3 regions of the Paraburkholderia sp. 31.1 genome follow, and region 3 is predicted to be linked to each of the others. Evidence: predicted binding sites of a transcription regulator. Region 3 holds the regulator's gene; each other region holds the start of a gene.
What was found. The regulator LexA, encoded in region 3, represses DNA repair genes until DNA is damaged. The targets are predictions, from matches to a motif close to ACTGTATNNNNATACAGT.
Positions count from the first base shown of each region.

Region 1: the regulator LexA is predicted to act here: its motif matches at 3,725-3,742, upstream of F6X37_RS19255 (PA0069 family radical SAM protein).
Region 2: the regulator LexA is predicted to act here: its motif matches at 4,559-4,576, upstream of dinB (DNA polymerase IV).

Region 1 covers NZ_VZQN01000023.1:89,986-100,133, forward strand. Annotated here, with positions in the region: gene rimM (ribosome maturation factor RimM) at 1-69, opposite strand, end outside; gene rpsP (30S ribosomal protein S16) at 202-456, opposite strand; gene F6X37_RS19245 (PQQ-dependent sugar dehydrogenase) at 628-1,812, shown strand; gene F6X37_RS19250 (NINE protein) at 2,011-2,478, shown strand; gene F6X37_RS19255 (PA0069 family radical SAM protein) at 2,515-3,666, opposite strand; gene F6X37_RS19260 (Lrp/AsnC ligand binding domain-containing protein) at 3,812-4,300, opposite strand; gene F6X37_RS19265 (D-amino acid dehydrogenase) at 4,480-5,766, shown strand; gene F6X37_RS19270 (acyl-CoA dehydrogenase) at 5,916-7,706, opposite strand; gene F6X37_RS19275 (electron transfer flavoprotein subunit alpha/FixB family protein) at 7,805-8,752, opposite strand; gene F6X37_RS19280 (electron transfer flavoprotein subunit beta/FixA family protein) at 8,830-9,579, opposite strand; gene F6X37_RS19285 (MetQ/NlpA family ABC transporter substrate-binding protein) at 9,815-10,148, opposite strand, start outside.
Region 2 covers NZ_VZQN01000049.1:6,332-16,479, forward strand. Annotated here, with positions in the region: gene F6X37_RS29790 (efflux transporter outer membrane subunit) at 1-100, shown strand, start outside; gene F6X37_RS29795 (heavy metal response regulator transcription factor) at 207-893, shown strand; gene F6X37_RS29800 (heavy metal sensor histidine kinase) at 890-2,362, shown strand; partial or broken gene F6X37_RS29805 (DNA polymerase IV) at 2,329-3,114, opposite strand; gene dinB (DNA polymerase IV) at 3,296-4,441, opposite strand; gene F6X37_RS29815 (hypothetical protein) at 5,000-5,818, shown strand; gene F6X37_RS29820 (hypothetical protein) at 6,645-7,457, shown strand; gene F6X37_RS29825 (hypothetical protein) at 8,285-9,037, shown strand; gene F6X37_RS29830 (RBBP9/YdeN family alpha/beta hydrolase) at 9,345-9,881, opposite strand; gene F6X37_RS29835 (Lrp/AsnC family transcriptional regulator) at 10,006-10,148, shown strand, end outside.
Region 3 covers NZ_VZQN01000046.1:9,117-19,264, reverse strand. Annotated here, with positions in the region: gene F6X37_RS29005 (sulfate/molybdate ABC transporter ATP-binding protein) at 1-846, opposite strand, end outside; gene cysW (sulfate ABC transporter permease subunit CysW) at 847-1,854, opposite strand; gene cysT (sulfate ABC transporter permease subunit CysT) at 1,851-2,747, opposite strand; gene F6X37_RS28990 (sulfate ABC transporter substrate-binding protein) at 2,905-3,951, opposite strand; gene lexA (transcriptional repressor LexA) at 4,263-4,913, shown strand; gene F6X37_RS28980 (hypothetical protein) at 5,016-5,360, shown strand; gene F6X37_RS28975 (DUF2939 domain-containing protein) at 5,479-6,096, shown strand; gene F6X37_RS28970 (universal stress protein) at 6,214-6,681, opposite strand; gene nodI (nodulation factor ABC transporter ATP-binding protein NodI) at 7,102-8,016, shown strand; gene F6X37_RS28960 (ABC transporter permease) at 8,036-8,863, shown strand; gene F6X37_RS28955 (hypothetical protein) at 8,957-9,379, opposite strand; gene F6X37_RS28950 (LysR family transcriptional regulator) at 9,660-10,148, opposite strand, start outside.

The DNA.
Region 1 (10,148 bases), on a different contig from region 3:
CTGACCAGACGCCTTTGCGCGCGAAGCTGCCTTGACGCTACCAGAACTGCCGGAATCACGCTCAGACATCGAATAACCTCGACAACAACTTCGCAGCCTGCTTTGGCGTCTGCTTCAGTAAAACAAATTGCGCATCGGACTGCTCACGCGAGTTGCGCGAGCCGCCGGCCGAACCGACGACGATACGCCTGCGGGCCGCCATCAAGCAGCCGGCTGCGCCTTTTGCGCTTCCTTCACGAGACGTTCGACGGTCGGCGACAGTTGCGCGCCAACACCTTGCCAGTACGTCAGGCGATCCTGAGCGATACGCAGGGACTCGCCCTTCGTAGCGACCGGGTTGTAGAAACCGACGCGCTCGATGAAGCGGCCGTCACGACGGCTGCGCGAGTCGGTGGCGACGATGTTGTAGAACGGGCGCTTCTTGGAGCCGCCACGAGCCAAGCGGATGATGACCATACTAGAATCCTTGAAAACCGGGGTTCGGAACGACTGAAACACGCGATTATAGCGGGAAACCGACGCCATAACAAACACTTACCGGGATAAACTGCGGAACCGGGCTGCACCCACCTTCTGCAAGAGGTGCGAGAACCCGTTCAAACGCCCGAATTACCTGAAGGAGCGCCTGTGCAACGCCAGCCGAAACTCCCGTTTCCGTTCGCCTTTCGTGCCTTTTTCGTACGCTTTGCTGGACTTTCGCGCACCTCGTGCAGCCGGATTCTACGTGCGGTAGCGGCCGCGGTTATCGCCGCGCAGGCGTTGACGGCAATCGCCGCGCTGCCCATCGAGAAAATCAAGCTGCCGCCGGGCTTTCACATCGAAGTGTTGTCGGACGAGGTGCCGAGCGCGCGCGCGATGACGTTGTCGCCCAAGGGCATTCTCTACGTGGGCAGCGACGATGGCCATGTGTATGCGCTCGAGCTGCGGAACGGCCGCGTGACGGGTCACCACGTGATCGCGTCCGGGCTGCAGATGCCCGCCGGCGTCGCGTGGCGCGACGGCGCGCTGTATGTGTCGGCCGTGTCGAAAATCGTGCGCTTCGATGCGATCGACTCGCATCTGAACGATCCGCCGAAACCGGTCGTTGTCACCGACAAGCTGCCAACGGACACGCATCACGGCTGGAAATTCATCGCGTTCGGCCCGGATGGCAAGCTGTACGTGCCGCAAGGCGCGCCGTGCAACATTTGCCAGAGAGATCCGGACCGCTTTGCGATGATTGGCCGCATGAACCCGGACGGCAGCCACTACGAGGTCGTCGCGCGCGGCATCCGCAATTCGGTCGGCTTCGCGTGGCATCCGGTCACCCACGAACTCTGGTTCACCGACAACGGTCGCGACCTGCTCGGCGACGATATTCCGAGCGACAAGCTCAACCGCGCGCCGCATGTCGGCATGAACTTCGGCTTTCCGTACTGTCACGGCGGCGACACGCCCGACCCCGAGTTCGGCAAGGATCATCCGTGCAGCGAATTCACGCCGCCAGTGGTCAAGCTTGGCGCGCACGTGGCGGCGCTTGGCATGCGCTTCTACGACGGCCCGATGTTTCCAGCCGACTACCGCAACAATATCTTCATCGCCGAGCACGGCTCGTGGAACCGCAGCAAGAAGGTCGGCTACCGCGTCGTGCGCGTGATCACCGACCCTGACGGCAGCCACGCACGCCAGCAGGTCTTTGCCGAAGGCTGGCTGCAACCCGGCGAATCGGTCTGGGGCCGCCCCGCCGACGTGTTGCCGCTGCCAGACGGTTCGCTACTGATCAGCGACGATACCGCCGGCGCAATCTATCGCATCACGTATTCAGCGCCGTAACGCGCGGATGCACGCATGCCCGGCTGAACGGCTGCACTCACCTCGAGCCAGGTCCGGCGCATCTCGCCACCCCGCTTTCAGCCTGGGCGATCGTCCTCCACGTGACCACCCGCGCGCCGCAGGCGTAGAATGCGCGTCGGTCCGCGCCCCCGCGGCGCGCCGCTCCTTTCGACCGCCCGTCACTCTGCCCACGCGTTCATGCCCACCGCTGCCTCGACTTCCCCGCGCTTCAGATCCAAGACGCTCACCGCCGCGTTGGCGTTCCTGTTCGGCAGCCTCGGCGCCCACCGCTTCTATCTGTACGGCACCCGAGACATCTACGGCTGGGCACATCTACTCGGCACGCTGATCGGCATTCCCGGCGTGATGCTGCTGGTCGCGACCGAGCGCGCGTCGATCCTGGGCTGGGTGCTCGCGCCGTTCGGCGCGGTTTCGCTGTTTGCCGCGTTTCTGGCGGCGCTCGTCTACGGGCTGCGTCCTGATCAGAAATGGGATGCGCAATTCAACACCCACACGCAACGCAAAAGTCGCTCCGGCTGGACGGTCATTTTCGTCGTGATCTTTTCGCTGCTGATCGGTGCGTTTCTGCTGATGACCGGTCTCGCGCTCGCGTTCCAGACCTACTTCGAAAGTCAGGTCGAAGCGGCCAAAGCGATTTCGCAGTAATGCCCCCGTGGCGGGACCCGCAGACGTTCCTGCGCGCTAGAAAAGCCTCAGTTGCGGATTGTCGCGCGCCGGTGCGCTCACCTGCTCGGCGCGCGGCGGCTCGATCCGGCGGAAATGCGACATGTCGAGAATGCCGCGGTCGCGCCCGTTCAACCCTAACCGGCGCACGGCCTTGTGAAAGCGCTGCCTGAGCAGATCCGCCCATAAGCCCTCTCCCTTCATGCGGGTCGAGAACGAAGAATCGTAATCCTTGCCGCCTCGCATGTCGCGCACACGGCTCATCACGCGCTCGGCCCGATCCGGGAAATGTGCGCCCAGCCAATCCTTGAACAGCGGCGCGACCTCCCACGGCAGCCGCAGCACGATATAGCTCGCATTGCTGGCGCCCGCTTCGGCGCATGCTTCGAGCACGCGCTCCATATCCGGTTCGGTGACGAACGGGATCACCGGCGCGATGCTGACGCCGACCGGAATGCCCGCCTCGCTGAGCGTACGGATCGTGCGCAGCCGGCGCGACGGCGTGGCCGCGCGCGGTTCGAGCGTGCGCGCGATGTCGGCGTCCAGCGTGGTGATGGTGATCGCCGCCATGAATTGCCCGCGCTCGGCCATCGGCGCAAGCAGGTCGATGTCGCGCTCGATCAGCGATGATTTGGTGATCGCCGCGAACGGGTGGTTGCGCTCGCTGAGCACCTCGATCACACGACGCGTAAGACGCAAGTCACGTTCGGCCGGCTGCCATGCATCGGTGGCGACGCCGAGCGCGATCGGCTCGGGTACATAGGATTTCTTCGACAGTTCCCGCTCGAGCAGTTCGGGCGCGTTGATCTTTGCGTAGATGCGGCTTTCGAAATCGAGCCCGGGCGACAAACCCAGGTAGCTGTGCGTGGGCCGCGCGAAGCAATAGATGCAGCCGTGTTCGCAGCCCCGGTAAGGATTCAGCGACACATTGAACGGAATGTCCGGCGACGCATTGCGTGTGAGGATGGTTTTTGCGCGCTCCTCGAACACCTGCGTGCGCAGGACCTTCGGCTCCCCGTCTTCGTCGGCCGTCTGCCAGCCGTCGTGGACGGCTTCGCGCTGGTCGACTTCGTAGCGGCCTTGCAGGTTCGTGACCGCGCCGCGCCCCTTGCGAGGCGCCGGCGGCGCGATCGGAAATTCTGGAATGTCAGGGGTGTCGGGGTCATCCACGGCGGGCCACGCAAAGCAAACGCAAACAGGAAGCGCCAAAGGAAAGCGGCGCAAAACACCTGTATAAATATACAGTGTTTACGCCGTTTGTCGAGCACTTCGTTGGTCGCTTGATGCGCGTCCAACCCCGTCAGTGAACCGGCACCTACTCGCCCACCGCGATCGTCAGCGTCTCCTTGATTTCCTCCATCACCACATAGCTCTTCGACTGCACCGCGCCCGGCAGCTGCAGCAGGATATCGCCGAGCAACTTGCGGTAATCGGCCATTTCGCCGATGCGCGCCTTGATCAGATAGTCGAAATCGCCCGACACGAGGTGGCACTCGAGCACCTCGGGGATCTTCTGCACCTCGCGCCGGAACAGATCGAACATGTTGCCACTCTTGTGATCGAGCGTGATCTCGACGAACACGAGCAGCGCCGCGCCCAGCTCGGCCGGGTTCACGCGGGCGTAGTAGCCGGTGATCACGCCGTCGCGCTCCATCCGCTTGACGCGCTCGATGCACGGCGTCACCGATAGACCGACCTGCTCCGCCAGGTCCTTCATCGCCATACGGCCGTCCTGCTGCAGGAGCCGCAGGATCTTGTGATCGAGCTTGTCGAGAGCCCGCACGGGCTGGCGCTGGGTACGCATGGTGTTTTTTCTAAAAATGATGAAAATACAATAACAAAACCTGTCTCACTGTCAATAGTATAGCGGTTAACACTGGGCAAACGGCATTTCACCTCACGTTGCAGCTCGCCGAATCGAATCAGATCGAACCTCCGACGAGCGCCTTGCCCTCACTCAATTTTTGGATATCTGGAGCAGCTATGCGAGTCGTCGTTTTGGGCAGTGGCGTCGTCGGCGTGACGAGTGCGTATTACCTCGCGCGCGCCGGTCACGAAGTGACCGTTGTCGATCGCGAAGCCGGCCCGGCGCTCGAAACCAGTTTCGCCAACGCGGGCCAGATCTCGCCGGGCTACGCTTCGCCGTGGGCCGCCCCGGGCGTGCCGCTGAAGGCCGTCAAGTGGATGTTCCAGAAGCACGCGCCGCTAGCGATTCGCGTCGACGGCACCGCGTTCCAACTGCAATGGATGTGGCAGATGCTGCAGAACTGCACGGCGCCGCGCTATGCGGCGAACAAGGGCCGTATGGTGCGGCTGGCCGAATACAGCCGCGACTGCCTGCAGGCGTTGCGCGCCGACACCGGCATCGAGTACGAAGGCCGCACCGGCGGCACGCTACAGGTATTTCGCACGCAACAGCAGTTCGACGGCGCCGCGAAAGACATCGCCGTGCTGCAGGATGCCAACGTGCCATACGAGCTGCTGACGGCCGACGAACTCGCCAAGGCCGAACCAGCCCTCGCCGCGGTGTCGCACAAGCTCACCGGCGGCCTGCGCCTGCCCGGCGACGAAACCGGCGACTGCCAGATGTTCACGACGCGCCTCGCGGCGCTCGCCGAGGAACTGGGCGTCAAGTTCCGCTACAACACGTCGATCGACGCGCTCGCGATGGCGGGCGGCCGCATCGCCGGCGTGCAGTGCGGCAGCGAACTCGTGCGCGCGGATTCGTTCGTGGTCGCGCTCGGCTCGTATTCGACGCGCTTCCTCGATGGCATAGTGAAGATTCCGGTCTATCCGCTGAAGGGCTATTCGATCACCGCGCCGATCGTCGACGCGGCGGCCGCGCCGGTGTCGACCGTGCTCGATGAGACCTACAAGATCGCGATCACGCGCTTCGACGACCGGATCCGCGTCGGCGGGATGGCCGAGATCGTCGGCTTCGACAAATCGCTGCGCGAGGCGCGCCGCGAGACGCTCGAGCTTTCAGTGAATGACCTGTTCCCGGGCGGCGGCGACACGTCGAAGGCGACGTTCTGGAGCGGTCTGCGGCCGATGACGCCGGACGGCACGCCGATCGTCGGCCGCACGCCGGTGCCGAACCTGTTCCTGAACACCGGCCACGGCACGCTTGGCTGGACGATGTCGTGCGGCTCGGGCCAACTGCTCGCCGACTTGATGTCGGGCAAGCAGCCCGCGATTCGCGCGGACGATCTGTCGGTGCATCGCTATCTCGGCGAGACCGCGGGCGAGCATCGGCCGGCGTATGCGTGAGTTTGAGTGCGTGCGCTGACGCGGCCCTGGCCGCGGCGCAGGCCGCAACAAACTGCAGCCGGACAAACAAACGGCGCCTCGCGGGGCGCCGTTTGCATTTGTTTGCATTTCAATGTGCTGCCGCGATCGCGGCCGGCATCGAGGCATGCTCAGAACAGGTCTTCCGACAAAGCCAGCACGCCCTCGCCCCCCTTCGCGCTGACGATCGCCACTTCGAGCGCCGCCGCCTGCGGCAACACGTGCTCGGCGTAGAACCGCGCGGTCGCGATCTTCGCGTCATGAAACGCTGGGTCCTCGTCGCGCTTCGTCGCCGCGGCAAGCTGCGCACGCGCCATCTGCCAGCCGCCCAGCACGATGCCCGCGAGCTTCAGATAGGGCACGCTGCCCGCGAACACCGCATTCGGATCGCCCTTCGCATTGGCGACGATGAAATCGACGACCGCGCCAAGCTCGCGCTGGCCCTGCGCGAGCTGTGTGCGCATCGATGCGAACGCCGCGCCCTGCTGCGCGCCAAGCGCTTCAACCGTTTCGGCGACGCCAGCGAGCAGTTCCTTCGCGACCTTGCCGCCGTCGCGCAGCGTCTTGCGACCGATCAGGTCGTTGGCCTGGATCGCGGTCGTGCCTTCGTAAATCGGTAGAATGCGCGCGTCGCGGTAGTACTGGGCAGCGCCGGTTTCCTCGATGAAGCCCATGCCGCCATGCACCTGCACGCCGAGGCTCGTCACGTCGATCGACAGCTCCGTGCTCCAGCCCTTCACGATCGGCACGAGGTATTCGTAGATCGCCTGATGCTTCGCGCGCGTCGCATCGTCCGGATGACGATGCGCGATATCGCAGTGCGAGGCCGCGAGGTAGGCGAGCGCGCGCGACGCCTCGGTGAGGCTGCGCATCGTCGACAGCATGCGGCGCACGTCCGGGTGCTGGATGATCGCGACCGACTGCTTCGCGGAGCCGTCCACGGGACGGCTCTGCACGCGCTCTTTCGCATACGCGACCGCCTTCTGATATGCGCGATCCGAGATCGCGACACCTTGCATGCCGACCGCGAAACGGGCGGCGTTCATCATGATGAACATGTATTCGAGGCCACGATTCTCTTCGCCGATCAGCTGACCGAGCGCGCCGCCGTGATCGCCGAACTGCAGCACCGCGGTCGGGCTCGCCTTGATGCCGAGCTTGTGCTCGATCGACACGCAGTGAACGTCGTTGCGCTCACCGAGCGAACCGTCTTCGTTGACGAGAAACTTCGGCACAAGGAACAGCGAAATGCCTTTCACGCCATCGGGCGCGTTCGGCGTGCGTGCGAGCACCAGATGCACGATGTTCTTCGCCATGTCGTGCTCGCCCCACGTGATGAAAATCTTCGTGCCGAACAGCTTGAACGAACCGTCGGCCTGCGGCTCGGCGCGCGTGCGTACGAGCGCGAGATCGGAGCCGGCCTGCGGCTCGGTCAGGTTCATCGTACCGGTCCATTCGCCGGAAATCAGCTTGGGCACATAGGTCTGTTTTTGCGCTTCGCTGCCAGCGGTTAGCAGCGCTTCGATGGCGCCGTCGGTCAGCAACGGACACAGCGCAAAAGAGAGGTTCGACGCATTGAGCATTTCGATGCAAGGCGTCGCGATCAGCTTCGGCAGGCCCTGGCCTTCGTAGTCGAGCGGATGTTGCACGCCCTGCCAACCGCCTTCGGCAAACTGGCGGAAGGCTTCCCTGAAACCCGGCGTCGCAGTGACCACGCCATCCTTCCAGCTGCTCGGATTGCGATCGCCATCGACGTTCAGCGGCGCGAGCACTTCGCCGCATAGTTTCGCCGACTCGTCGAGCACGGCCTGCGCGGTGTCGAGGTTCGCGTCCTCGAAGCCGGGCAGCTTCGCGATGTCTTCGAGTCCGGCCAGTTCTTTCATCACGAACAGCATGTCCTTGATGGGCGCCGTATAGCTCATTTCGGTTCTCCTCCCTTGATATGAAAAAAGGGCGCGGGACTTGGTCGGTCCTGCGCCCTTCGCTTGCTTTCGGCGGTCTCTTTCAGGCGCCGCGGCGCTTAGCCGAGTTCGCTCACGAGTTCCGGCACGAGGGTGAACAGATCGCCAACCAAGCCGTAATCGGCCACGCTGAAAATCGGCGCTTCTTCGTCCTTGTTGATCGCGACGATGACTTTCGAGTCCTTCATGCCGGCCAGATGCTGGATCGCGCCCGAGATGCCGACTGCGACGTACAGTTGCGGTGCGACGATCTTGCCGGTCTGGCCGACCTGATAGTCGTTCGGCACGAACCCCGCGTCGACCGCCGCGCGCGATGCGCCGAGCGCCGCGTTCAGCTTGTCGGCCAGCGGCTCGAGCACCTTCATGTAGTTCTCGCCATTGCCCAGACCACGGCCACCCGACACGATGATCTTCGCGCTCGTCAGTTCCGGACGATCGAGCTTCGTCACTTCGCGGCTCACGAACTGCGCGAGGCCTGCGTCGGCTGCCGCTTCGATCCTCTCGACCGCTGCGCTGCCGCCTTCGGCCGCGACGGCATCAAAACCGGTCGAGCGCACGGTGATGACCTTGATCGGATCAGCCGATTGCACGATCGCGATTGCGTTGCCCGCGTAGATAGGACGCTCGAACGTGTCGGCGCTATCCACTGCCGTGATGTCGCTGATCTGCGCGACGTCGAGCTTCGCGGCGATACGCGGCGCAACATTCTTGCCGTAGGCGGTAGCCGGCGCGAGGATGTGCGTGTAGTGCTTCGCCGCATCTTGCACAAGCGTCAGGACCGTCGCTTCGACGTTTTCCGCGAGGCCTTCGGCCAGTTGCGGCGCATCGGCGAGCAGCACCTTGCTGACACCCGCGATCTTCGCGGCCGCATCGGCCGCGCCCTGCGCGTTATGTCCCGCGACCAGCACGTGAATATCGCCGCCGATCTTCTGTGCCGCTGCGATCGTGTTCAGCGTCGCGGCCTTGATCGACGCATTGTCGTGTTCTGCAATTACCAGGTTCGTCATTTGCTCTGTCTCCGTGTCGACTGGAGTTAGCGCTTTAGCGCTTACTCCAGTCCCATGCAACATAGTTGCCGTTCTACTTAAAGCACCTTCGCTTCGGTCTTCAGCTTCTCGACCAGCGTCTTCACGTCCGGCACCTTCACGCCGGCGGAGCGCTTCGGCGGCTCGGCGACTTTCAGCGTCTTCAGACGCGGCGTGACATCGACGCCGAGGTCTTCGGGCTTGACCGTTTCCAGCGGCTTTTTCTTCGCCTTCATGATGTTCGGCAGCGTTACGTAGCGCGGCTCGTTCAGGCGCAGATCGGTCGTGACCACGGCCGGCAGCGTCAGCGACAGCGTTTCCGCGCCGCCGTCCACTTCACGCGAGACCGTCGCCTTGCCGTCCGCCACGACAAGCTTCGACGCGAACGTCGCCTGCGGCAGATTCGCGAGCGCGGCGAGCATCTGGCCGGTCTGATTGGAGTCGTCGTCGATGGCCTGTTTGCCGAGGATCACCAGTTGCGGCTGCTCCCTGTCGACGAGCGCCTTGAGCAGCTTGGCGACGGCGAGCGGCTGCAGCTCTTCGTTCGATTCGATCAGGATCGCGCGATCCGCGCCGATGGCGAGCGCGGTGCGCAGCGTTTCCTGCGCCTGCGCAACACCGGCCGACACGGCGATCACTTCGGTCGCGACGCCCGCTTCCTTCAGACGCACCGCTTCTTCAACCGCGATTTCGTCGAACGGGTTCATCGACATTTTCACGTTCGCGATATCGACGCCCGTACCGTCCGATTTCACGCGGACCTTCACGTTGTAGTCGACCACTCTTTTCACTGGCACCAGAATTTTCATGCACACGCTCCAAAGTTACGAATACGTCAACCCGATGAACATTATAGCGACTGCCCTCATGACAGCCGTGTCGCGGGCGCTTTGCGGGAGGATATCGCTCCTCAGCGGCGTAACGGCAATATCGAACGATCGTTCTATTTTAATCTCCAAAAAACCCGGGAGACAACCCCGGGTTCCGACTCAGACCTCTAATTTCGCATTGCCGTCGTGTTCTGCGAGGTCCGCGGGCGTTGCATCACCAGGAGGTGATTACCGAGCCGCCGAATTTGCTGTCGACGAACTGCTTCACTTCCGGCGAGTGGTACGCCGCGACGAGCTTCGCGACCCACGGCCTGTTCTTGTCCGCTTCGCGAATCGCGATCACGTTCACGTAGGGACCTTTCCGGTCCTCGATCGCGATAGCGTCCTGCGTTGGCTTGAGGCCCGCTTCCATCGCGAAGTTGGTGTTGATCGCGGCGGCATCGACATCGCCCAGCGAACGCGGAATCTGCGCCGCGTCAAGCTCGACGATCTTTAGTTTCTTCGGATTGTCGACGATGTCGAGCGGCGTCGCCTTCAGGCCCGCCTCG
Region 2 (10,148 bases), on a different contig from region 3:
TACGAACGCGACAGCGAACGTCGCCAGTGCTACGGCATCGCCGCAGCAAGCGCCAGCCGGCGGCGCGCAGCAGAAGGAGATGCCGGCTCCTGCACACTGAATCGCCCCGGCAGAGCTTCCATGCCGAGGCAGTGGGATCGGCGCGAGGCGTTAGGGGCGTTTCGTATAATGGACAGTTGACCGCCAAACGTGGCATGGGGACGCGGATGAAATTGCTGATCGTTGAAGACGAGCACAAGGTGGTGGACTACCTGCGCTCCGGTTTGACAGAGCAGGGCTGGGTCGTCGATGTCGCGCTCGACGGCGAGGAAGGCATGCATCTGGCCACCGAATTCGATTACGACGTGATCGTCCTCGACGTGATGCTGCCTAAGCGCGACGGCTTCAGCGTGCTGAAGGCGCTGCGCATGCGCAAGTCGACGCCGGTCATCATGCTGACCGCGCGCGATCACGTGAACGACCGCGTGCGCGGCCTGCGCGAAGGCGCGGACGACTACCTGACCAAACCGTTCTCGTTCCTCGAACTGGTCGAGCGTCTGCATGCGCTCGCGCGCCGCACGCGTTCGCAGGAGTCCACGTTGATTTCCGTCGGCGATCTGTTCGTCGATCTGATCGGCCGCCGCGCGACGCGCGACGGCGTACGCCTCGACCTGACCGCCAAAGAGTTTCAACTGCTCAGCGTGCTCGCGCGCCGTCAGGGCGACATTCTGTCGAAGACCGCGATCACCGAACTCGTGTGGGACGTCAACTTCGACAGCCACACGAACGTCGTCGAGACCGCGATCAAGCGGCTGCGCGCGAAGCTCGACGGCCCGTTCCCGTCGAAGCTGCTGCACACGGTGCGCGGCATGGGCTACGTGCTCGAAGTGCGCGAAGAGGCCGAGACATCATGAACCGTTCGATTGCCCGCCGTCTCGCGTCGATGTTCGCGCTGGTCGCGCTGTTCGTGTTTACGCTCGTCGGCACGGGGCTCTTTCTGGTGCTGCGCACGCAGCTCGAACATCATCTGCGCGAGTCGCTCGACGATCGCACGCAGATCGCGCGCATCATCGTCTATCACGCGGTGACGCCCGAAAAATGGCGGATGTGCCGCGAAAAACTCACCGACATGACGCCGCACGACGGCAGCACCGTGTACTCGGTGACGAGCGCGGACCCGAGCTATCACTTCGGCACGCCGGTGCAGGGCACCGTCACGAAGAGCTGGCCGGGCGGCTATGCGCGCATCGCGCCGGCGGGCGGCGGCCCCGACATGCTGACCTCGACGGTGAGCTTGCCCGCCAACGCCGCGCGGCCGCCGGTGCAGTTGCAGGTCGCGTCGAGCTATTCACCGAACCTGCGCACGATGCGCGTGTTCGGCTCGGCGCTCGCGGCGTTGTCCGCGCTCGGCAGTCTCGCGGTGCTGCTGCTCAGCTACTCGGTCACGCGCATCGGTCTCGCACCGCTCACGCGTCTGACGCGCGACGCATCGGCGGTCAGCCCGAACAACCGCTCGCAGCGGCTCAATACGGCGTCGCTGCCGCTCGAACTGAACGACCTCGCGAACTCGTTCAACGGCGCGCTCGAACGGCTCGACGGCGCCTACGGCCGGCTCGAATCGTTCAACGCGGACGTCGCGCATGAACTGCGCACGCCGGTCACGATCCTGATCGGCCAGACCGAGGTCGCGCTGACGCGCAACCGCTCGGTCGACGATCTGCGCCACACGCTGCAATCGAATCTCGAAGAATTCGAGCGGATGCGCACGATCATCAACGACATGCTGTTCCTCGCGCGCGCCGATCAGGGCGAACGCGCGACGGGGCTCGTCGAGGTGTCGCTCGCGGCGGAACTCGCGCATACGCTCGAGTTTCTGGAGATTCCGCTCGAAGAGGCGCGCGTGCATGCGCAGTTGCACGGCGATGCGTTCGCGCGCGTGAACCGGTCGCTATTCGGCCGCGCGTGCACGAACCTGCTGATGAACGCGATCCAGCATTGCGAGCCGGGCGCGTCGATCAGCGTGACGATCGCGCGCGGGAAAGGACCGATGCGCGACCAGGTGCGCGTCGCCGTGGCAAATCCTGGCGAGCCGATCGCGCCGGACGTCCTCGAACATCTGTTCGACCGTTTCTATCGCGCGGAAGTCTCGCGCACCAATAGCCGCGAAAACCACGGGCTAGGGCTCGCGATCGTGAAGGCGATCGCGGAGATGCATCGCGGCACCGTGTCCGCGCACAGCGCCAACGGCGTCAACACGTTCTCGTTTTCGGTGGCGGCGTCGGCGCTCTCCACGTCAGGCGACGTGCCGGCCATGCGTGCGAACGCGACCGGCGTCGCCGGCGACAGCGCCTATTCGTCGCTCGCGAAAGGCAAGTCGGCCTGAACCGGCAGGCGCGGCTTCAGCGCCTGTTCGCTGGCCGACGTCAGCGTGCTGATGCGCACGCCCAATAGCCGCAGCTTGCGGTTCAACTCCACGCGTCGCAAACATTCGGTCGCCGCGCGGCAGATTTCGCTCGCGTCGGCGGTCGGTTCGTCGAGCGTCAGGTCGCGCGTGACGGTGTGGAAGTCGTCGTAGCGCAGCTTGATGCCGATCGTGCGGCCCACGTAACCCTTGCGCACGAGATCGTCGGCGACACGCACGCACAGCCCCGTAAACGCGCTCGATAACGCCGGTCGATCGTGGCGCGGATGCAGATCGCGCTCGAACGTGGTCTCGCGGCTGATCGACTTCGGCTCCGATTCGACCACCAAGGGCCGCTCGTCGTGACCCTGCGCGACCTGCATCAGCCAGGCGGAATAGCTGCGCCCGAAGTTGTCCTGCAACAACCCGGCGTCGGCGGCGGCCAGATCGCCGACCATCGCGAGGCCGAGTGTGGTCAGCTTCTGCGCGGCCTTCGGGCCGATGCCGTTGACCTTGCGTACCTGCAGCGGCCACACGCGCAGCGGTATATCGGCCGGCGTCAGGATCGTCAGGCCGTCAGGCTTGTCGAGTTCGGAGCCGATCTTCGCGAGCAGCTTGTTCGGCGCGACGCAGATCGAACACGTGAGACCGGTGGCCTGATGAACGGCGTCCTTGATGCGCCGGCCGATGTCGGCCGGTTCGCCCGCCAGGTCGGTCAGGTCGATATAGATCTCGTATGGCGAACGTGGGCGGGGTAACTCTGGACGCTCTGGTTGTAACTATCTGATTTGTATAAAACAATCAGTCACGTTTTTCTTAAAAAAGACATTTGAGAAGCTCAGTGTCGCCCAACCTACCTGTTTTGGTCGTTTTTGGTAAGTTAGGATACATTTGCTCGGTAAGGTGGTACGCGCATTAAAAATCCAACTCGAACTGCGACGACGCCTCGCTCGCCGTCGTTCCCGCACGTTGGAGGCCGCCCGCCTTGACCCCCAGTAGCCTGATGGATTTAACAAGTTCGACCCGTTTCAGGCATTGGGTGGCCGCGTGACGCAGTGCCTTAGCGTCCGCAACAGGATCTGGGAGAGTGACGTCACGCGTTACTGTCTGAAAGTCGTTGAAGCGAAGTTTGATCCCGATCCTTCGCGCGAGATAGCCTTTACGCTGCAAATCTAGCGCCACCTGCTCGCATAAACGGGTAAATGCGGTACCGAGTTCCTGCTTGTGCCGTACGGCGTGCAGGTCTTGCTCGAATGTAGTCTCTCGGCTCATCGAGACAGGCTCGCTATGAGTCACCACTGGCCTGTCGTCGAGCCCATGGGAAACTTGGCGAAGCCATGACCCATAGCTCCGTCCGAACTGTTCGATCAGCCATTGCTCGCCGCATGCGGCAATTTCACCGATCGTCGTTATCCCGAGAGACGTCAGCTTGGCGTTGGCCTTCGGCCCAATACCGTTGATTTTTCCGGCAGCCATCGGCCAGATCCTTGCTTGCAAATCTTCAAGCCGCAAAATTGTGATTCCGTCTGGCTTTTCCATGTCGGAACACAATTTTGCCAAGAGCTTATTTGGCGCAATTCCAACCGAACAGGTCAGATTGGTCGCCTCGACGACCGCGGATTTCAGGTTCCGCGCAATTCGCTCCGATTCGTCATTCAAGAACGATAGATCGGCATAGACCTCATCTATTCCCACGTCCTCGATTGTAGGACTTACGGATCGAACTGCTTCCTTGAACAGTCGTGAGTATGTTCGGTACAGGTCAAAGTTCACCGGAAGGAGAATGGCATTCGGCGCCAGTCGGGCCGCCTTCATCGCCGGCATCCCAGAGTGAACTCCGAGCGCTCGTGCTTCGTAGGTTGCAGTCGTCAATACACCTCTGCCCGTATAGTCGCGTAACCGCGAGAATTCACGCGTGCCGTCCGCGTTCGTTCGGGGCGCATCCGAACGACGGCCCGCGACCACCATGGCTTGGCCTCGCAGTTCTGGATACTGCGAAAGTTCACAAGACGCAAAGAATGCATCCATGTCAATGTGGGCTATGCGCCTATGATCTGGCATGCCTTGATACTCAAAATAGCGTTCAGTGTCTAGCTGGGCCAACGCGGCGCTCCGCAGAGCCCCGGATGATGAACATCGAAACATTGAGAAATCGCGTTCTCCCCATCAAATGCCTAAACTGTACATCCATACAGTATTTTTGTCAGGTGGCGGCACCGTTTTTGTAATATAAATGGGGAGTTCCGGCGAGGGCTGGGCTGCTTCCTCATGTCTTTTCGGGTGGGCGACGGAGGAGACAAAGTCCGACCCGGTTGCAAAGGAGGTGTGCTACTTAGCGGCCGACATGAAGCGGCGATCAGTGCTTGATTGCAAGCAAATGTCCCGTCGGACAGATCTCTTTGACGTCCGAACGCTAAGCGCGCGCCGAGATGCAGGTTTTGGTGCGGCGCCTCCGATCTTCAGCTTGATTGCGAGCTTAAGATGGGATGACGAGGCGCCCGCCGGCTTCCTGATAACCGATGACCCACAATTCGGTTTCGTGGTGAACATTCATTACAAGCTGGTTTCACCGATCGAACCTCTGGCGGCGTCGCCAACCTTCGATCGGTATCGGCGATCATGACTATCGAGAAAATTCTCCGCCACTTCACACCTTTGCGGTGCAACTCGATCATCAGCACGTTGCGCGCCTTAACGTTGGTCACCTGTGATGAGCGCGATATGCAGGACAAGTTGGACGCTATCTTCAATATTTGCGACATCAAGCGCGAGGAGCTAATGCAAACTCAGTCGGCGCCTCATCCCGCATCGACTTCTTGCTGCGCGATTAAGAGATCGAGTTCTTGTCGACAAAGGGCAAAGCTTGGGCATGCCCGTCAGCGTGATCTCTGCGCCACCACGCTGATCCAGGGCTGCCCCGATGAAGTCACTCTTAGGAAGATCATGAATCTGATCGAACAGGCATTGGAAGCAGAGCTGCCGAAGCTGGCAACGGACTTTTTCGTTGTCTTCTCTCGGTTCGAGTGTGCGCTGAAACGCTCCGGCAAATATGCGATGGGCGACGACACGAGGGTCGATCCTGATTGGGATGGTTTTGCCCGGGACCTCGGCCCGGCCTTTTTGAGAGAGGTCGTCGCTCGGGGCGTCGCGCCCGATCTTATCGCCAGGCCGCCGAAGAAACAGATCAAGCTTGAAGAGGGCTCTTTGGGCTGGCGAGACATGGGCCCGGTGAATAACACGGCGGACCTGTTCCTGGCGATCCGTCGAACCAGAAACAACCTCGCCCACGGCGCGAAATATCAGGACGGTGGAGCCGGCCAGCCCGACTTCGTCGAAGGCTCGGAACGCGACGATGCTCTGCTTGGTCAGTCCTTGAATGTTTTGGCGCTGGCTCTTGAAGCGAGCCCGGACATCCACCGCGCCTTCCAGCGCCGATGATCACGAGTCATCGATGAAACGTTGAAGCGGATCGTCACATGCAGTCGCGTATCGACGCACCCTACGTTTCGGCGCTTGAGGCGGATGGCAAGACTCTCCGTCGTCGACGGGTTTCATGTGCAGGGCCCGATTGCTTTTCTCTCGGGGCCCCGCGCCCAAGCCCCAACTCGAACTGCGCTGAGGAACCGAAAGAATGATAGCGAGCATCGCGTCGCCGGCAAAGATCGGCCCATCTTCAGCCGATCAACTTCGGCCTATGAGAAACAGTTCAACGACCGCTCCCAGGCGGCCGTTATCGGACGTCGCTCCGGCTCCCGCCGCTTGCTGGTTTGCCTTGTGGTCAAGAGGGGATGTCTGCATTCGCGTGAGTTCTTCGCGAGCCGCCGAGGCGACGGCGTCGTCATCGATCGAGACATGCCGGCCACGTGCTGACTGCAGGCACGTCTGGGCGAACACGCGGCGTCGTGCGGCGCGATTCGACGTCCGATCGGCCTACGGTCGCCGCCGCGATGATGCCCGGTCTGGCATGGCTTTCGTACAGTAGCCTGCGCTACAGCCGGTACGAAGCTGCTTGAGCTGACCGGCCGTTCGCGGTTGATCGCAGCAGCGGTGTTCGCGTACGTTGCGTTCGACTGTCTTTGCTTCGCCGAGCCGCGTTGATCGCCGCTCGCGCTCGCTCTGCTGGTGAACATCGGACGCCGAACGTCACGCAGCCGACAAGATCCGCTCGGCACAGGAATAAAACGCGCGCACCGGTTGTTCTGCTGTTTGAGACGCTCACCCCGCTTTTGATCAGCCACGCATTCAGCCGAAGGGAAGTTACACAATGGGAATGGACTTCAGTGCGCTAAACCAATATGCACGCCGTGAGTACAAGTTTGCTCAGAGCGACTCTTTTCAGAAGATCAATCGAGACGTGATGGGCAGCAACTATTCGGAAAGTCTGGCCAACGGTGTTTGTATGGGCGCCGTGCTGAACTGGGTCAAGGAAAAGATGACCACCTCCAACGGCATTCTGAAGAAGGACGGTCCGTTGCTGAACCCGACGACGAAGCGGTTCGCCAATCCGTTGAATCCAGTCAGCCGCATGAGCCAAGGCATTTCGCCGCCGGCGGGTTCCCCGCTCGCAAGTTTGATCGACAAGGGTAAAAGCGGTCCGCGCAACGCAGATACCATGGTGGCTGCCGCGATGACGCAAAACGCTTACAGCGGCAGACCGGTGAGCACGGTCGCCCGCGAACTGGGTCTCGTAGAAGCAGACTTGGAAGACGACATTCATATCGCACAGGAACCGGCGCCCGGCGGCGGTGTCAACCGACTTGACGACAAGACCATTGCGGAAGCTGGGGAAAACCTCCGCCAAGGCAGGGCGGTCATCATCGAGGTCGAATGCACGCAAGGCAAGCATGCGATCGCGTTCTATCGTAGCCGCGGTGGGTCGTTGTATTTCTTCGATCCCAACGCCGGAGTCTACGCGCTTGACACGCCGTATAAGGAGTATGGCGATGGCTTCGTGGTCGATGCCACGCTGCTCGCGTTCGTCAAGTCCTGGCTCGATGCCTACGTAAAGCAGAGAAATTTCGAATTCACGACACCGCACCGAAATTTTTATCACGTGTTCAAGCGGAGCACTGCTTGATGGCTAGCAGCTCGCGACGTCGCGAAGGCTCAGCCATGCACGGCGTCGTCGTAGTCATTCGGGCACGCGTGTTCGGCGAGGGTGGTCAGTGCCGGCGCCGGACCGCCGCGACGCAAGCCGCCGCAAAAATCACCTCACGGCCGCACGCGTTGCGGCACCCCGACGTGTGTCGACCGCAATTCGGGACTCGACGCCGCCGCGTGCGCATCGAAGCGCCCACGCACGCGGTGCAGGCAGCTCACGGGTTACCACCGGTTCGACGGCCGTCCGCGGCCAATGCTGCCGGCCAACTTCGGGCGATGCCTCCGCTGCGCACGGTCGCAACAGGGTTTTGCCGGCGGACCAAGACCGTCGAGCCACAATGCGCGGTGACGCAGGAAGCCGTGGCCGTTGTTCCCTCGGAATGAGCCATTCAACAAGGAAAAGTGGAGTGGCTCAAACGGGTCGCAAGTACTCGTTCGCTTTCCGTGGGACGAGTCATTCGCGACCACCGATCCGTGAATGACAGGAAAGCGCCCCATACCCGTCTGACCAGCACCAATGCTCGAATGACGGCTCGGGCCGAATTCCAGTCTCGCAATGCGAGTCAACGAACGTCCGTTGTACCTTGGAAGCCGCCCTATATGTCGCGCTGGGTCGACGGGTCGCTGCGGGTCGACCTTCGCGTGTCGGCGAGCCGACGAGCCACCGTTCAGCAGTTGATAACACCGGCGAATGTGATTGACGTGTAGAACGGTCTCCAGGCATGGGGCGCTAAAATTGTACGTAGCATTGGTCCGTTCCGTGGAACCGATTGCCCCATCCCGATCTATCAACGGCAGGCAACCATGAACACTCACTACGCGTGTTTCGTTCGTCCGGCGCTGGCTGCAATTTGCGTGGCTTCCCTCGCAACGCTCGCCGCTTGCGGCGGAAACGCCTGTATCGGCCTCGACAGTTGCGGTGGCGGAAACGTGACGCCAACCGTCGCTATATCCGGCACGGCCGCCACCGGTAGTGGGGTCGCCAGCGCGACGGTCAGCTTCAGTTGTGTGCAGGGCTCGGGCTCCACCCTGTCCGACGGCGGTGGACACTACGCGATTACGTTCAATGCCACGCCTCCCTGCATCCTCACCGTGACCTCTGGTGGCATTGGCCTGCATTCGGTGGCATTTGCCGGCGGCACCTTCAATACGACGCCAGAGACCGAACTGATGTTTGTCTACATCGCTTCGCAACTCGGCACGAGCGAGAGCGGTCTGATAGCGGGCTTCCCGACCAACTCACAGTTCCAGGAGGTGCTGGCAAACCAGGCCGACGTGCAGGCTGCGCAATCGGCAGTCGTCACGAATCTACAGCAGCGCTATGCGCTCACGCTGACGGCACCGGCGTTTCTAACGACATCCTTTACCGTTGGCCAAATAGGTGTCGACCGCGACCTGGGCGCGCTAGCGGCAGCAGGGGCTCTCGACGCCAATGGCATGCCCGATCAGGCCGCCGTCTCGCTGCTGTCCGCGGCGGGTCTCGCCCATCCGCTTACAGCGACGTCCGCACCTTTTTCCGGCACTGGCAGTACGGGCAGCAACAGCGGAATGATGTGACGTGCGGCGAGCCCGGGGCCATCGAGTCAGCCCCGGCGCCACAAGAGGTTGCGCTCGTCTACTTGGAAGAACACCACCCATCTTCCTGCTGGGCAGCGTGGGCAGTGAGCATCGTGGACTGGAGTCGGCCAATATCTGCCGTTCGACGGCACGGCATAGATCGTCAACAATCAGCGGCGCCATCCCGAAACTGGATGCGTGTTTCCATTGCCGCTCAGTGAAGAACTATTCCACCGTCGGCAGCTGCGACCCGTGAGCGATCCGACTTCGCATGCTGGAATAGGCACGCCGGCGGTTGAACACCGGATCAACCGTTGTTCATCTTCTCCAGCAATCGAAACCCTTCGGGCCAATTGCCAAGGTTGCTGTCGGCGTTGAGATGTCCCTTCGCTCCAACTTCGACGAGTTCGCTGCCCCACGCAGCTGCGCAGGCGCGTGCGTGGTCCACGCTGCCGTATGGATCGTTGGTGCTGGATACGACGGTCGTCGGAAACGGCAACCGCTCCGATGGCAGGGGCGCGAATCCGCCCGCGGCTACCCGGGGAAACGCCGGTGATGCCGGGTCCGGCACGGCCACAAGCAGCGCGCCACGAATCTTCCGCGCGTACCTGGCAGCCCAATGGACCACGGCCAGACATCCGAGGCTGTGCGCCACTATGACAGTCTCCCTCCCGTTTGCCGCTAGCTGCCGTTCTATCGCCGCTACCCAGTCATCGCACACGACGTAATCCCAATCCTCGACTGCGAGGCGTTGCCAATCCGGATGCGCGGCTTGCCATACGCTCTGCCAGTGCAATGGACCAGAGTTGCCGATGCCAGGAACAACAAGAACGGGGTAGTCCATCTGCCAGATCTCCATGAGTGAATGAGCATCCAGTGTAAAAGCTCGCGAATTCAGGCAACATCGCAAATCAAATGGATTGATGGTCATACACAAACGAATTGACTGAGCTTGAGGGTGCTCACAAATGAAAACTAAGCCGGTAACGTTGGACAGGCTCGACTGGCGGATCTTGGAGGTGCTTCAGCGCAATGCACGTGTCACCAACACGCAACTTGGGAAGCAGATCGGGCTTTCTCAGCCGGCTGTCACCGCCCGCATCAGAAGGCT
Region 3 (10,148 bases):
CAACTGCAGATCGTGCGGCCGCACATAGGCGAACGCCGGGCCCCTAAAACCCGCCGCGATAGCGACCGGCAGCGCCGCGCCATCGACGACGAAGCCTTGCGCATCGACGCTGCCGTGCAGGCGGTTCGCCGCGCCGAGAAACTCGTAGACGAACGGCGTCTGCGGATGGTCGTACACCTCCTGTGGGCTGCCGACCTGCTCGACATGCCCGCGATTGAGCACGACGATGCGGTCCGCCACTTCGAGCGCTTCTTCCTGATCGTGCGTGACGAAGATCGTCGAAATATGCAGATCGTCGTGCAGGCGACGCAACCAGCTGCGCAGTTCCTTGCGCACCTTCGCGTCGAGCGCGCCGAACGGCTCGTCGAGCAACAGCACCTTCGGCTCCACGGCCAACGCACGGGCGAGCGCGATGCGCTGGCGCTGGCCGCCGGACAGCTCCGACGGATAGCGCTGCGCGAGCCAGTCGAGCTGCACGAGCTTCAGCAACTCATGCACCTTCTCGCGAATCACCTTCTCGGACGGACGTTCCTTGCGCGGCTTCACGCGCAGCCCGAACGCGACGTTTTCGAACACCGTCATATGCCGGAACAGCGCGTAGTGCTGGAACACGAAACCCACCTCGCGCTCACGCGCGCCGACCGCCGCGACATCCTGGCCTTGCAGCTCGACCCGGCCGCCGTCCGCGTATTCGAGGCCGGCGATCACACGCAGCAACGTCGTCTTGCCGCAACCGGACGGCCCGAGCAGCGCGACGAGTTCGCCCGGCGGAAAGTCGAGCGACACGTTGTCGAGCGCGACGAAATCGCCGAAGCGCTTTTGCAGGTTACGAACGGTGATACCCATTTACAGCTCTCCTTGCTTGAGCGGATGTCGCTGCGACGCAGGCGTGGCGTTGACGAAAAACGAATGCGAAGCGGACTGCGCGCTATTGGCCTGCGAAGCGCCGGACGGCGACACGGGCCCCGCGTACGCAGGCACTTCGCGCGCCGCCGACAGTTCCGCCGACATATGACGCTCGGCCAGCAACTTGAGTCCCAGCGTGACCAGCGCCAGCAGCGCGAGCAGCGAGGCCACGGCGAACGCGGCCGAGAAGTTGTACTCGTTGTAGAGGATTTCGACGTGCAGCGGCATCGTGTCGGTCTGCCCGCGAATATGGCCCGACACGACCGACACCGCGCCGAACTCGCCCATTGCGCGCGCATTGCACAGAATCACGCCGTACAGCAGACCCCACTTGACGTTCGGCAGCGTGACGCGACGGAACGTCTGCCAGCCCGATGCGCCGAGCACGTGCGCGGCTTCTTCCTCGTCGTTGCCCTGCGCCTGCATCAGCGGAATCAGCTCGCGCGCGACGAACGGGAACGTGACGAAGATCGTCGCGAGCACGATGCCCGGCACCGCGAAGATGATCTGCACGTTGTGATCTTCGAGCCACGGGCCGAACCAGCCCTGCGCGCCGAACATCAGCACGTAGATCAGGCCGGAGATCACCGGCGACACCGAAAACGGCAGATCGATCAACGTGGTCAGCAGCGCCTTGCCGCGGAATTCGAACTTCGCGATACACCACGACGCCGCAAGGCCGAACACGAGGTTCAGCGGCACCGCGATCGCCGCGGTGAGCAGCGTCAGTTTGATCGCCGACAGCGCATCCGGATCGGCGAGCGCTTCGAAGTAAAAACGCAGCCCCTTGTTCAGCGCCTGGTAGAACACCGCGGCGAGCGGCACGGCCAGAAACAGCGCGAGAAACAGCAGTGCGAGGCCGATCAGCAGCCGGCGCACGAGCGCCGGCTCGCTGACCGGATCGGGGCGACGCGCCACGCTCGCCGGGTGGGTCGGAACGCGGCTCATTGCACACCCCCACCGATAGCGGCGACGCTCGTGACCACTGGCGCCGATCCCGTCTTGCCGCGGCTCGTGCGCCGCTGCAGATACCACTGCAGCGTGTTGATCGACAGCAGCATCAGGAACGACACGACCAGCATCACGACCGCGAGCGCCGTCGCGCCCGCATAGTCGTATTGCTCGAGCTTCGTGATGATCAGGAGCGACGTGATCTCCGACTTCATCGGCACATTGCCGGCGATGAAGATTACCGAGCCGTATTCGCCGAGCGCGCGCGCAAAGGCGAGCGCGAAGCCGGTCAGCAGCGCCGGCAACACGGCCGGCAGCGCGACGCGGCGAAACGTGAGCCAGCGCGACGCGCCGAGACACGCGGCCGCCTCCTCCTGCTCGCGCTCGAACTCCTCGAGCACCGGTTGCACGGTGCGCACGACGAACGGCAGGCCGATGAACGTCAGCGCGACCAGCACGCCCGCCGGCGTGAACGCGATCTTGATGCCGAGCGGCGCGAGGAACTGGCCGATCCAGCCGTTGCCCGCATACACGGCCGCGAGCGAAATGCCCGCCACCGAGGTGGGCAACGCGAACGGCAGATCGACGACCGCATCGACGATACGCTTGAACGGAAACGTGTAGCGCACCAGCACCCACGCGACGAGAAAGCCGAACACCGCGTTGATCAGCGCGCCGCCTAGCGCCGAGAAAAACGTCAGCCGATACGACGCGAGCACACGCGGCGACGTGACCGCGCGCACGAACTGATCCCAGTCGAGCGTCGCGGTTTTCAGAAAGGTCGCCGCCAATGGAATCAGCACTACGACGCTCAGATAAGCCACCGTGATGCCGAGTGTCAGGCCAAAACCGGGCAATGCGCTCGGCTTGCGGAAGGTCAACGTGGTCATGCTGGATACTCGTTCATGGTTGATGCTCGCGCGGTTGTTCGTTTTGCCGTGCTGCCGTACTGCGGTACTGCCGCACTGCTGGCCACCGGACCCCGGTTAGCCGAGCGCGCCCATTGGGCGCGCCTTTTTCCCCTGGCTGTGATTCAGGCGGTGGTTCTTACTGCGGCTGATAAATCGAATCGAACACGCCGCCGTCCGCGAAATGGGTCTTCTGCGCGTTGGTCCAACCGCCGAACGAATCGTCGATCGTGTACAGCTTCAGCTTCGGAAACTTCGCGGTCAGATCGGCGGGCACCTTGCTGGAACGCGGACGATAGAAATTGCGCGCGGCGATCTCCTGACCTTGCTCGCTATACAGGAAGTTCAGATATGCCTCGGCCAGCTTGCGCGTGCCGTGTTTGTCGACGACCTTGTCGACCACCGCGACCGGCGGCTCGGCCAGAATGCTCACCGACGGCACCACGATCTCGAACTTGTCCGGACCAAACTCCTTCAGCGCGAGGAACGCCTCGTTTTCCCACGCGATCAGCACGTCGCCGATACCGCGCTGCACGAAGCTCGTGGTCGCGCCGCGCGCGCCCGAATCGAGCACGCCGGCGTTCCTGTACAGCTTGCCGACGAACTCCCTGGCCTTCTGGTTGTTGCCGCCCGGTTGATGCTCGGCGTACGCCCACGCGGCCAGGTAGTTCCAGCGCGCGCCGCCCGAGGTCTTCGGATTCGGCGTCACGATCGACACGCCCGGTTTCACCAGATCGTCCCAATCCTTGATGTGCTTCGGGTTGCCCTTGCGCACCAGAAACACGATCGTCGACGTGTACGGCGATGCGTTGTCCGGCAGACGCTTTTGCCAGTTCCTGTCGACGAGCCCCTTGTTCGCGAGCGCGTCGATGTCATAGGCGAGCGCAAGCGTCACGACGTCGGCCTGCAGTCCGTCGAGCACCGAGCGAGCCTGCGCGCCCGAGCCGCCGTGCGACTGCCTGAAGGTGACGGCTTCGCCGGTCCTGGCCTTCCATTCCTTGCCGAATGCCTGATTGATGTCCTGATACAGCTCGCGCGTCGGATCGTAGGACACGTTTAACAGCGTGGTGTCGGCGTGCGCGACGCCGCTTGCGCCCAACATGCCGAACGCACCCGCCGCGCCGACGGCGAGCGCCGCGATCAGTTTTCCGGTTCGAGCCGCAAGCCCCATATGCCGATGGTTCATTTCAATTTTTCTCCGCGTGATGGTCCGCTGATGAGCGTCTGGTGTTGTTCTGCGTCGCGGTCACGTGCACATGAGCGCCAACCGGAGGCCAGTCTATCGAAGCGCTTTCATTATTAAAAATAATGTTTCTTCATTTTTTAATACTCAAAAGTGGTAACGACAGATGCGCCGGCGGTTGGGACGCCGACAACGCCGTCATGTCGCCGATAAACGACGCCCCAGCGTGGCCCTTGCGCCGAACTTAAAGTAAAGCTTGAAATGCGCCGAATACTGTATAAAAATACAGTCACCTGTTCATACATACAGTGGCCATGACAAAACTCACCGCACGACAGCAGCAGGTTTTCGATCTGATCCGCCGCGCGATCGAACGCACCGGCTTTCCGCCCACTCGCGCGGAAATTGCCGCCGAACTCGGGTTCAGCTCGGCCAATTCCGCGGAAGAGCATCTGCGCGCGCTGGCGCGCAAGGGCGTGATCGAACTCGCGGCCGGCGCGTCGCGCGGCATCCGCCTGCTGTCCGGGCAGGAGGACGCGCCGTATCAGTTCACCCTGCCGCATGCGGGCCTGATGCAGTTGTCGTTGCCGCTGATCGGCCGGGTCGCGGCGGGTAGCCCGATCCTCGCGCAGGAACATATCTCGCAGCACTACGCGTGTGACCCGGCGCTGTTCTCGAGCAAGCCCGACTACCTGCTGAAGGTGCGCGGCCTGTCGATGCGCGACGCGGGCATTCTCGACGGCGACCTGCTCGCGGTGCAAAAGCGCACCGAAGCGAAGGACGGCCAGATCATCATTGCGCGGCTTGGCGACGACGTGACGGTCAAGCGTCTGAAGCGCCGGCCGAACGGCATTGAACTGATCGCCGAAAACCCCGATTACGACAACATCTTCGTGGAAACCGGCAGCGCCGATTTCGCGCTCGAAGGGATCGCGGTCGGGCTGATCCGCCCCAGCGAGTTCTGATCTTTCGCTGTCGCCAGAACGCTTGCGCCGGTTTGTCCGACCCAAGCCGCATTTACGCCTGCATCTACGCCCGCATCTACGCCGAATCGCCTGGAGAGACTCATGGAACGCCTTGCCCGCCTGTTGCCCTTTCGCCAGTTCGGCCGTCTGCGCCATCTGCGCAAGCTCACGCCCTGCGCGCTAATCGAGGCGCCCGCTGCGCGCACGCCGTCGCTGTTCGACGCGGCTGCCGAAGCTTCCGGTCTGCCGTCGTCGTTGCCGGCGTTCGCGCGCGTGTCGCTGAATTCGGCGCTGAACATCGCCGAGCCCGCGCGTCGCGCGCCGGTGCGGGTCTATCATGGACCGTCGCGACTGATCATGGTCGGCACGGTCGACGCCGTATGCCGTATGATCGATCGCTGCATAGCCGACGAAGCCAACGTGCACGGCGCGGTGTTCGAAGCCTGAGCGAATCCTGAGTACGCATGCAACAAGCACTTCGGATGTTCAGAGATTCGCGTGGGATGGGATCGTTCCGACCTCGCCGTGCTCGACGTTGATCATCACTGACGTGGAGTCCCATTCGATGCCAATTCGGAAACGCACACAGGGCAGCGCCACCCGGCCGCTGCTGATCACGCTGATCGTGGTGATCGTGATTGCCGCGCTGGGCTTTATTTATGCGTCACCGTATCTCGCGGTGAACAATCTCAAACGCGCCGCCGATGCGCGCGACGTGCAAACCGTCAATCAGTACGTGGACTTTCCCGCGCTACGCGATAGCCTGAAGCAACAGGTGGGCGCCATGCTGACACGCCGGCTCGAGGCGGATGCCGGCAACAAGATGGCCACGATCGGCGCGGTGATCGGCGTGACGCTGATCGGCCCGCTCGTCGATGCCTATGCGACACCCGACGGCGTCGCGGCGCTGCTGAACGGCATGCCGCCGCGTGGCACGCCGGGCGAGCAACCGTCCGCGCCGCCAGCCGCGGGCGGCGAAGCGCCGGCCGCACCAGCCGCGGGCGACACCACCACGCAGGCAAGCGCACCGCCGCCCGGGCGTCAAAGCACGGCCGGCTATCGCAGTCTCAACGAGTTTGTCATCACGTACCGGCGTGGCGAAGGTAACGCGAATTATTCGGCAATCTTTCGTCGCGAAGGTCTGGTCACGTGGAAGCTCGCGGCGATCAATCTGAACGAGTGAGATGAAGCCTGGCCGGATGGGATGCGTGGCTGGCCATCGGGGCCGGCCACGCGACAGGGTCTATTCACATCTGGGCTAGATGACGGGGCGCGCGGCTTCGCGTCCCTCACTAGCCTATTACGCCGCAGCCGCCTGCTGCTGCTCCTGCGCGGACGAGCACGCCACCAGAATGCTGCACGACACGCGGTCGAGCAGTGGCGTGTTGCCCGCCCCCATCCACCACCGCGACAAACCAGTCCGGCAGCGATGACCCACCACCACGAGGTCGACCTGCAACTCGTTGGCAAGATTGGCGATCTCGTCGATCGGATGACCGAATGCGAAATGCCCTTGCGCGCTCACGCCTCGCTCGGTCAGCCAGTTCACGCCCTCCTGCAGAATCTCGCGGGCCGTTTTTTCGAAGCTGCTGCAGGCGACGTCCGTCAACAGGCCCGCGCTCTGCGCGATGCTCGAACGCATGTCGACGACCGACAGCAGATGCGTTTCCGCCTTCAGTTCCAACGCCAGATCGGCACCGCAACGCAGGGCTTTCCGGCCTTCGCGCGAGCCGTCGTAGCACAACAGGATTTTCTGGTAGCTCGCCATCTGTTTTCTCCATTCGCGCGGAAAGCGCGGTCTGAATCAATCATGGTGCGCCGCAATTCGGCTTGCAAGGGATGGAAAACGCTAAGTGCATACTCGGTGCATGCCGATCCAGTCTGCACAAGCGTTGGGCGACCCGACGCAGCGTTTGCACACGTATGCCGCACTGCAAAACTTCGTTTGCGAACGCTGCGTCGACACACTGCGGGCCTGTTGACGTGCCAGTCGTGCACCGCCAATCAGCGGCGCCAATCGACACCGACGAGCGCATCGCACCCCACGCATGACGCGTTCCCGGACACCCGCTCGCATCAGCGATCCGATACCTGGAGTAAGCGGCTTCGCGTGCGCAATGCGTGCATCGCAGGTATGTTGTGTGTCGTGCGCATACGTTGTGTCTTTTTCCGGAACCTTGCTCGAGCCATGCCCACCGCCCCCATCGAATTCCATCAGGTCAGGAAAAGCTACGGCGAAAAAACGGTCGTCGACGGATTGTCGTTTCATGTGAACACCGGCGAATGCTTCGGGCTGCTCGGCCCCAACGGCGCCGGTAAGACCACGACATTGCGCATGCTGCTCGGCATTGCGGCGCCCGACGCCGGCGCGATCCGGCTGTGCGACGAGCCGATCCCGGGCCGCGCGCGCCTCGCGCGCTCGCGCGTCGGCGTGGTGCCGCAGTTCGACAACCTCGATCCCGATTTCACGGTGCGCGAAAATCTGCTCGTATTCGGTCGCTACTTCGGTATGAGCGCCGCGCAGTGTCGCGCGGCGGTGCCGGGTCTGCTCGAATTCGCTCGCCTCGAGAACAAGGCGGACGCGCGCGTGAGCGAACTGTCGGGCGGCATGAAGCGGCGCCTCACGCTCGCGCGTGCGCTGATCAACGATCCCGACGTGCTGATCATGGACGAGCCGACCACCGGTCTCGATCCGCAAGCGCGCCATCTGATCTGGGAGCGGCTGCGCTCGCTGCTCGCGCGCGGCAAGACCATCCTGCTGACCACGCACTTCATGGAAGAAGCCGAACGGCTCTGTCATCGACTGTGCGTGATCGAGGAAGGCCGCAAGATCGCCGAAGGCGCGCCGCGCGAGTTGATCGAGTCCGAAATCGGCTGCGACGTGATCGAGATCTACGGCCCCGATCCGTTTGCGTTGCGCGACGAACTCGCGCCGCTCGCCGAGCGCACCGAGATCAGCGGCGAGACGCTGTTCTGTTACGTGAACGACGCGCAGCCCGTGCATATGCGCCTCAAGCAGCGCGCCGATTTGCGCTATCTGCATCGGCCGGCGAATCTCGAGGATGTGTTTCTGCGGCTCACCGGTCGCGAAATGCAGGACTGAACCCATAGCGAGACACTTGATGGACGCACGTACTTACGAAACCCACGACGGCACGCCATCGGCGCAAGAACCGTTCGGTGCCTTCCCCGCCAATGCCACGAACTGGATCGCGGTGTGGCGCCGCAATTACCTGGTGTGGAAAAAGCTCGCGATCGCGTCGATGTTCGGCAACTTCGCCGATCCGATGATCTATCTGTTCGGTCTAGGCCTCGGGCTCGGGCTGATGGTCGGGCACGTCGACGGCGTGTCGTATATCTCGTTCCTCGCGGCGGGCACGGTGGCGTCGAGCGTGATGATGTCGGCGAGCTTCGAGTCGATGTATTCGGGCTTTTCGCGCATGCACGTGCAGCGCACGTGGGAAGCGATCATGCATACGCCGCTCACGCTCGGCGATATCGTGCTCGGCGAGGTGGTGTGGGCCGCCAGCAAATCGGTGTTGTCGGGTGTGGCGATCATGCTGGTGGCGGGCGCGCTCGGCTATGCGAGTTTTCCGTCGATGCTGCTCGCGCTGCCGGTCATCGTGCTGGCCGGTCTCGCGTTCGCGAGCCTCGCGATGATCGTGACGGCGCTCGCGCCGTCATACGACTTTTTCATGTTCTATCAGACGCTCGTGCTCACGCCGATGCTGCTGCTCTCCGGCGTGTTCTTTCCGATCTCGCAACTGCCCGGCGCCGCGCAAGCGGTGACTGCCGCGCTGCCGCTCGCCAATGCGGTCGATCTGATGCGCCCGGCGATGCTCGGTCGGCCGATGGAGCACGCGGCGCTCCATGTGAGCGTGCTGGCCGCTTATGCAGTCGGCGGCTTCATCGTGTCGGCGATCCTGTTTCGGCGTCGCATGATGAAGTAAGCCGAACGCGCGGGCGGCGCGTTGCGCCTGCACCCGCCGCAAGACGACGCCGCGTCGGCCGTCGCACGGCGTGTTTGCTATCGTTGCGCGCGCTCAGTCCTCGTCATCGGTCCACGGAATGTCGACGTCGGAGATGAACGCGACCGTCGCGAACGGGCCGCCCTCGTGACGCCCGATCTTGCCATCGGCGCGCTGCCATTCCACCCGGAACACGGTGACCGGATCATCCGCGATCAGCCGCACCGTGCGCAATTCGTCGGGATCGGCGTCCTCGACCGGACCGTCGAGCGAAATCAGCAGCGCCTGTGGCCATAGACCATCGGCGGGATCGTAGATCTTGTCGCCGTCGTGAATCAGCGTGAAGGCTTCCACGCCGATGGTCGCCGACGCATCGACGATCATCTTGGCGAGCGCACGCAACAAGGCGGTCGCTCGCGCCGAGTTCGCCTGACGGATCGCGAGATCACCGCGCGTGAGAGCCTGCTCGAGTTTTGGATTGGTTTTCTGTTGCGCCATGGCTGTGTTGGTCCTATCGCTCTGTCGTGGGCAACGCGCCATCGGGACGACGCGCCGCGTTTCTATTTGGGTCCATCTATTGCCGCTTGTGTGCATCGCAGCATCACGGGCTGGGCGGCAGGTCCGCGGTTCGACTGTCATTGTTCCGCGTTTCCCCTGATCGTGGCGCGCACCATCAGGGTCGTTTTCTCAGGGCCGTCCTTGCCGTCCACCACAGTTTAGGTCGTGATTCGGATTCCGGGAGAACATTTGCCGCTTAGTGCGTGGCAAGTGTCGCATTTCATGCATCGGCTCGCGGGCGCCGCGGCGTACGTTTACCGCGTCCCCCACCGGCGAGCTTCGACGCCTGCGCCCCGACCGGCTTCGCATCCGCGATCCGCGCGATCAGATGGTCGCGAAACGTGCGCACCGACGGGGGCAACTCGCGCCCCGCCATCGTCTGCACCTGGATGCTGCGCTGGCGCATCTGCGGGTCGGTGAGCGGAATCACGACGAAGCCGTCGTCGGCATAGCGGTCGCGCACCGACAGCAGCCCCGTGAACATGATCGCTCCGGACCGCTGCGCGTAGCGATAACTCGCGCCGCTGTTGTTGCAGATCAGGTCCGGCTCGAGGAGGATGCCTTCGAGCGCGCACGCGATGTCGATCAACTGGCGAATCGTCGTGCCCGTCTCCGACAACACGAGCGGATAGCGACTCACCTCGGCGAGCGACAGTTTCGCGCGCGCCGCAAGGGGATGATCGGCGCGCAGCAGCACGAACACCGGCGC